Regions from separate parts of the Brevibacterium sp. FAM 27836 genome, predicted to be linked through region 3. Evidence: predicted binding sites of a transcription regulator. Region 3 holds the regulator's gene; each other region holds the start of a gene.
The links. The regulator HrcA, encoded in region 3, represses chaperone genes, less so after heat shock. The targets are predictions, from matches to a motif close to TTNGCACTCGNNNNNNNCGAGTGCNAA.

Region 1 (2,267 bases), 1.2 Mb from region 3:
ACCGTCGATGTCCTCAACGGCTCCGGCGTCTCGGGCGCTGCGAAGAAGTTCTCCGAAGCGGTCGAGGAGAAGGGCTGGAAGCTCGGCCAGGTCGGCAACTATTCGACGAACCTCACCGATTCGACCGTGTACTACAAGGGCGAGGAGAACGCCTCGCAGGCGAAGCTCGTCGCCGAATCGCTGGGCGTTTCGGCCACGGAGGCCTCTGAGGACTTCGACGCCGATGTCACTGTCGTGATCTGTTCGGACATCGCCGATCGCGGCCCCGAGCCCAGCGAAGGCGGGGACTCGGAATAGTCCGAGCCGGTCGGTCCGGTCCTTTGACCGCAACCCCTGGTGTGAACTGGGCGAAAACTCTTATGTAACGAATCTATAACAGTGTTGAGCGGCCCGGGGTGGGATGCGTGCCTGCGGTAGAGTTGCACCAGCTAGGCAAGCACAGCACCTTGTGTTCTAATCGTGCTTCACCGAGATTATTCTCCCGAGGTCAATGAGAGAAGTCGCGGGGTCGGTTGAGTTTTGCCAGCTTCCGTATTCCAGATGCGGTCGCCCGATCGCGACTGAAGTACGGGATTTCAATGGCACTGCACTGTATGGAGAAGTAATGGCACAAGGTACCGTCAAGTGGTTCAACGCTGAAAAGGGCTACGGCTTCATCACCCTTGAAGGCGACAACCAGGACGTGTTCGTTCACTGGAGCGCAATCCAGATGGACGGCTACCGCTCTCTCGAAGAGGGCCAGCAGGTTCAGTTCGAAGTCGGAGAAGGACAAAAGGGTCCTCAGGCGGAGTCCGTCACCCTCCTCTGAGACTGACTGCTATCAACACAGTCTTCTGATCCGCTGCGGCGGGGCGTCGGAACGGCTTTCGGGTCGACCGGCACCAATCGCGCGGGGAAAGCGCCGAGCAGGCAACTGCTCGGCGCTTTTCAGTGCCCGCGTGGGAAGGGTCCTCCAGGGCGGGAGATTCGATTCGGCACGGTTTGGGTTGAACAGCACATGTTTGAAACCGTGCTGCTCGACTTTGAGTGGGCCGTTCGCAATCGGCCCGCACCACCGTTTCGCGCTGGGCCGAACTGCCCTCTGTGCCTTCACCGCGCGCCGACAACTCGCGGATCTCAACTGTTCTCGCCCATCTTGGCGGGCGACGAATATTTGCACTCGCATGGTGAGAGTGCTAAATCTAGTAGTGGTGAAAACCGATGGGTTCCCATCAGTTGTCTCGAGAGCGTGGTCCTTATGTGGAATGGAACATGCGGGCACACTCTCTGCCGTCGCGGGCGCTGACGACTGCTCTGGTTTCCCACTCCACTCCATCAGGGAGGATCTAAGCCGCTATGGCAAAGATGATTGCATTCGACGAAGAAGCTCGTCGAGGACTCGAAGCTGGACTCAACCAGCTTGCGGACGCGGTCAAGGTGACCCTTGGACCCCGCGGTCGCAACGTCGTGCTCGAAAAGCAGTGGGGCGCACCGACCATCACCAACGATGGTGTCTCCATCGCCAAGGAGATCGAACTCGAGGATCCCTACGAGAAGATCGGCGCCGAGCTCGTCAAGGAAGTCGCCAAGAAGACTGACGACGTCGCAGGCGACGGAACCACCACCGCTACCGTGCTCGCTCAGGCTCTCGTCCGCGAAGGCCTGCGCAACGTGGCAGCCGGTGCTGATCCGCTCAGCCTCAAGCGCGGCATCGAAAAGGCAGTGGAAGCTGTCACCGGTGTGCTGCTGAAGAACGCCATCGACATCGAGACCAAGGAACAGATCGCCGCGACCGCCGGCATCTCCGCCGGAGATCCTGCGATCGGCGAACTGATCGCCGAGGCCATCGATAAGGTCGGCAAGGAAGGCGTCGTCACCGTCGAAGAGTCCAACACCTTCGGACTCGAGCTCGAACTGACCGAGGGCATGCGCTTCGACAAGGGCTACATCTCCGGTTACTTCGTCACCGACACCGATCGTCAGGAAGCTGTCCTTGAGGATCCCTACATCCTCATCGTCAACTCCAAGATCTCGAATGTGAAGGATCTGCTGCCGGTCCTCGAGAAGGTCCAGCAGTCCAACAAGCCCCTGTTCATCATCGCCGAAGACGTCGAGGGCGAAGCCCTGGCCGTCCTGGTGCTGAACAAGCTCAAGGGCACCTTCAAGTCCGTGGCCGTCAAGGCTCCGGGCTTCGGTGACCGCCGCAAGGCTCAGCTCGCCGACATCGCCATCCTCACCGGCGGCCAGGTCGTGTCCGAGGAAGTCGGGCTCAAGCTCGACGGCGTGAC
Region 2 (2,267 bases), 860 kb from region 3:
AAGCCCGTGACCTTGGAGGTCAACGGGCAGGCCGAGGAGATCCGCACCTTCGGCGGAGATGTCGGTGACATCCTCGACAGCCACGACATCGATCTCGATAAGCGTGACAAGGTCAAGCCCGGCGTCGACACGAAGGTCGACCGGGACATGACGATCACCGTCAACACCGCGAAGAAGGTCTCGCTCTCCGTCGACGGAGAGAAGACCAGCGAGTGGACCAACGCGAACACCGTGGGTCAGGCGCTTGCCGACCTCGGAGTCGATGCGAAGGGAGCCGACCTCAACACCGATGCCAAGCAACGGCTGAAGGAAGACGGCAACGACATCGACGTGACTACGGCGAAGGATCTCACCATCGTCGCCGACGGCAAGGACCACAAGGTCTCGGCCGCGGTCGGCACCGCGAAGGAAGCACTCACGGAGTCGGGCGTCAAGCTCAAGAAGGACGACTTCCTGTCCGTGCCGATGTCCGCTTCGCTCTCCGACGGCCAGGTGCTCACCGTCAACCGCGTCGAGAACAAGACCGTCAAGGACGAGCAGGCCATCAAGGCCAAGGTCGAGACCAAGAAGTCCGACTCCCTCTACCAGGGCGAGACCAAGGTCGAGTCCGAAGGCAAGGACGGACAGAAGCAGGTCGTCTACAAGGTCAAGACCATCAACGGCGAGCAGGTGAAGAAGGAGAAGAAGGACGAGAAGGTCCTCTCCGAACCCAAGACCAAGGTCGTCATCCAGGGCACGAAGAAGAAGGAGACCCCGGCTGACACCGGCGGCTCCGACTCCGGAAGCTCGGACTCCGGCGGCTCGGACTCCGGTGACTCGAGCACCGGCGGCGGCGACTCCGGTTCGACCGGCGGCTCGATGAGCACTGCCGAGATCAAGGCGATGCTCGGCGGACCCGGCTCCAAGTGGTATTCGATCGTCGAGTGCGAATCGAATTTCAATCCGAAGGCCTCGAACGGCACCCACTTCGGTCTGTTCCAGTTCCTGCCCTCGACCTGGCAATCCATGGGTGGCAGCGGCAACCCGTCTGATGCCAGCCCGCAGGAGCAGTTCCAGCGTGCGAAGAAGTTGCAGGCGCAAGAGGGCTGGAGTCAGTGGCAGTGCTCCTGAGCACCGGCCAGAGCCTTCGCTGAGACAAGATCTGACCGCCGTTGACAACAGATATCGACAACTGAGCTGAGGCGGTCGGAATGGGCGTGGGCCCCGCGGAGAGATCCCGGGGCCCACGCTCTCTGCATTCACGGGATGTCGGGTCAGGCCGGCCGGGCTGCCCGGCCGGCATGTGGGCCCAGACTGAACTTTCGCCCAGAGCATGACGAATTGTTGGCACTCAAGTTGACCGAGTGCTAAAGCCGTTCTAGAGTCAGAATTAGCACTAGCACTCATCGAGTGCCAGTTTCATAAGACGGTCGAATCGCTCGGCACCCGCGACGACGAGAGGTTCAAGGCAGCAGCCGCCGTCTGACTCAATGAAATAGAACCCAGCGAAGGGAGAGAGCCCGAAATGTCGGTCTCCATCAAGCCACTCGAAGATCGGATTGTCATCCGTCAGGTCGAAGCAGAGCAGACTACCGCCAGTGGTCTGGTCATTCCCGAAACCGCCAAGGAAAAGCCTCAGGAAGGCGAAGTTGTCGCAGTCGGCCCCGGCCGCGTTGCTGACAACGGAAACCGTGTGCCGGTCGACGTCGCCGTCGGCGACAAGGTCATCTACTCCAAGTACGGAGGCACCGAAGTCAAGTACGCAGGCGAAGAGTTCCTCGTGCTCTCGGCTCGCGACGTGCTCGCCGTCATCGGCTGAATCCTCTGAACAACTACTTCACAGACAGGAGGACGAATGCCTAAATCATTGGAATTCGACGACGAAGCTCGTCGTGCACTCGAAAAGGGTGTCAACACTCTCGCCGACACCGTCAAGGTGACGCTGGGGCCCAAGGGCCGCAATGTCGTGCTTGATAAGAAGTGGGGCGCTCCCACGATCACGAACGATGGTGTGACCATCGCCCGTGAGGTCGAGGTCGACGATCCGTACGAGAACCTCGGCGCACAGCTGGCCAAGGAAGTCGCCACCAAGACGAACGACATCGCCGGTGACGGAACCACCACCGCGACCGTTCTCGCTCAGGCCTTCGTCAACGAAGGACTGCGCAACGTCGCCGCAGGTGCCGCACCCGGTCAGCTCAAGCGCGGCATCGAGACCGCCGTCGAGGCTGTCTCGGATCAGCTGGGCACCATCGCCCGCGACGTCGCCGACTCCTCGGAGATCGCAC
Region 3 (2,267 bases):
TTCGTGCCTTCCTGGGTGCCGGCACCGGAGCACGTGTCGCAGACGACGGCGGTGGTCACATCGAGATCGACGGTGCCGCCGAAGGCCGCAGTCTTGAGGTCGATGCTGACTCCGACGAGGGCGTCCTTGCCGCGCTGGGTGCGTGGGATCGGACCGGCGGCCTGTCCCCCTCCGCCGCCGAAGAAGGTTTCGAAGATGTCTCCGAAGCCGCCGAAGCCGCCGCCGGCCGGGAAGCCCTGACCGTTCTCGCCGCCGCCCATGTCGTAGTTGCGCCGCTTCTCCGGGTCGGAGAGCACATCGTAGGCCAGTGAGATGGCCTTGAATTCGTCTTCGTGACCGGGGTTGACGTCCGGGTGGTACTTGCGTGCCAGCTTCCGGTACGACGACTTGATCTCAGCCGCGGAAGCATCTTTGGACACTCCGAGTGTTTCATAGTGATCGGCCACAGAAACTTCTCTCTCCCTGACGTAGTGGTCTTCTCAGTTCTTGGTGGTGGCGACCGCGCTTCCACGCAGTCCTCACCGATATGGTCTCGCCCTGATTCGGGCGCCTCCAGCTCTTCGTCTTCAGCGGCCCTACCCTCGATCGAGGATCGAGGACACGTACTTCGCGACGGCCCGGACAGCCGAGATCGTCGTCGGATAATCCATTCTGGTCGGGCCGAGCACCGCCAGTCTGGCCGAGGAACCCGCCTCATGACCATATTCGGCGGCCACGACAGAAGTCGAACTCAATGATTCGTGAGTATTCTCACGCCCGATGCGCACACTGATCTCCTCTTGGTCTTCGGCCATCGAGGTGAGCAGCTTGAGGAGGACCACCTGTTCTTCGAAGGCCTCGAGGATCGGGCCCATCTTCTCACCGAACTCACGTCCGGAGCGTGCGAGGTTCGCGGTGCCGGCCATGATGATGCGCTCTTCACGAGTGGCGGCGACGAGGTCGACGACGGCGGCGCGGACCTGCTGCAGTCCGGAATCGTCGAGGGCCCCGGGCTCGGCAGGATCGGGAGTCGCGGCCGCCTCGGCGCCGGGGGCGGAACCGAGGACCTGCGAGAGCTTGCGGCCGGCGAACTCGGCGTTGATCTGGTCGCGCAGGCCGCGGACGGCGTCGTCATCGACCGGCGTCGGGGTGATGATGGACTTCTGTTCGACCTGTCCGGCGTCGGTGATGAGGACGACGAGGATCCGCCCCGGTCCGAGGCCGACGATCTCGACGTGCTTGATCCGGGCGCGGGACACCGTCGGGTATTGGATGAGGGCGACCTGGTGGGTCAGCCCCGACAGCACGCGTACGGTGCGGTCGAGCATTCCGTCGAGGTCGACTTCACCGTCGATGAGCTGGAAGATCGCACTGCGTTCGGCACCGGTCAGCGGTTTGAACTCGTCGATGCAGTCGACGAACATCCGGTATCCGAGGTCGGTGGGGATCCGGCCCGCCGAAGTGTGCGGTTGGGCGATGTAGCCCTCGTGTTCGAGCTGGGCCATGTCGTTGCGGATCGTCGCCGGTGAGACGCCGAGGGTGTGCCGCTGCACGATCGCCTTCGATCCCACGGGTTCGTTGGTGGCGACGAAGTCCTCGACGATGGCGCGCAGTACCTGTGCTCGTCTGCTGTCGTTCATCGCGGACCTCCTCCCCGCCTCTGTTCCCGGTGCCCGTGTCGGTCTCCGCATGCCCGAACTGGCACTCATTGCGACTGAGTGCCAATTCTACGCCTCTCGACCGCTGATTTCATTTCAGGGGTGTCCCGCGGGTCTGCGCGCGACCCCGACGCTCCTTCATTAGGGTGGTGTCCCGTGAATGTTTTTGATCGCTATGGCCCCGATGTGCTCTCCGGCTCCTCACCGTCGTCTCACCGTCCGAAGAAGTCCCGCCCGGTCGAACTCGGCCTGGGCATGGTGCTCGAAGATGCGATGAGCGGATATGTCGGTGCGGTCGTCGGAGCGGAGAAGACCACGGCCGGTGTCGTCGTCAATCTCGAGGACCGCAACGGCCGGGTGCATGCGTTCCCCCTGGGCCCGGGCTTCCTGCTGGAAGGGCAACCGGTCGATCTGCGGCTGCCGACGAAGAAGAAAGCGCAGGCCCCCGGGCGAACGGCTTCCGGCTCGCGTGCGGTGGCAGGTGCCAAAGCGCGGGTGGCACGTGGGTCGCGCATCTGGGTCGAGGGCAAGCACGATGCCGAATTGGTCGAGAAGATCTGGGGTGATGATCTGCGCATCGAAGGCGTGGTCGTCGAACCCCTCGGCGGCCTCGATGACGTCGCCGACAAA

Region 1: a site for HrcA is predicted at 1,153-1,179, ahead of groL (chaperonin GroEL). Genes of this name have one in related genera too.
Region 2: a site for HrcA is predicted at 1,324-1,350, ahead of groES (co-chaperone GroES). Genes of this name have one in related genera too.

What each region holds. Positions count from the first base shown of each region.
Region 1 is NZ_CP195711.1:2,596,572-2,598,838, forward strand. Features, by position in the region: gene ACSE4D_RS11580 (LytR C-terminal domain-containing protein) at 1-297, shown strand, start outside; gene ACSE4D_RS11585 (cold-shock protein) at 605-808, shown strand; gene groL (chaperonin GroEL) at 1,336-2,267, shown strand, end outside.
Region 2 is NZ_CP195711.1:2,884,978-2,887,244, forward strand. Features, by position in the region: gene ACSE4D_RS12920 (ubiquitin-like domain-containing protein) at 1-1,110, shown strand, start outside; gene groES (co-chaperone GroES) at 1,505-1,798, shown strand; gene groL (chaperonin GroEL) at 1,835-2,267, shown strand, end outside.
Region 3 is NZ_CP195711.1:3,748,825-3,751,091, reverse strand. Features, by position in the region: gene dnaJ (molecular chaperone DnaJ) at 1-446, opposite strand, end outside; gene hrcA (heat-inducible transcriptional repressor HrcA) at 576-1,619, opposite strand; gene ACSE4D_RS16700 (DUF3097 domain-containing protein) at 1,794-2,267, shown strand, end outside.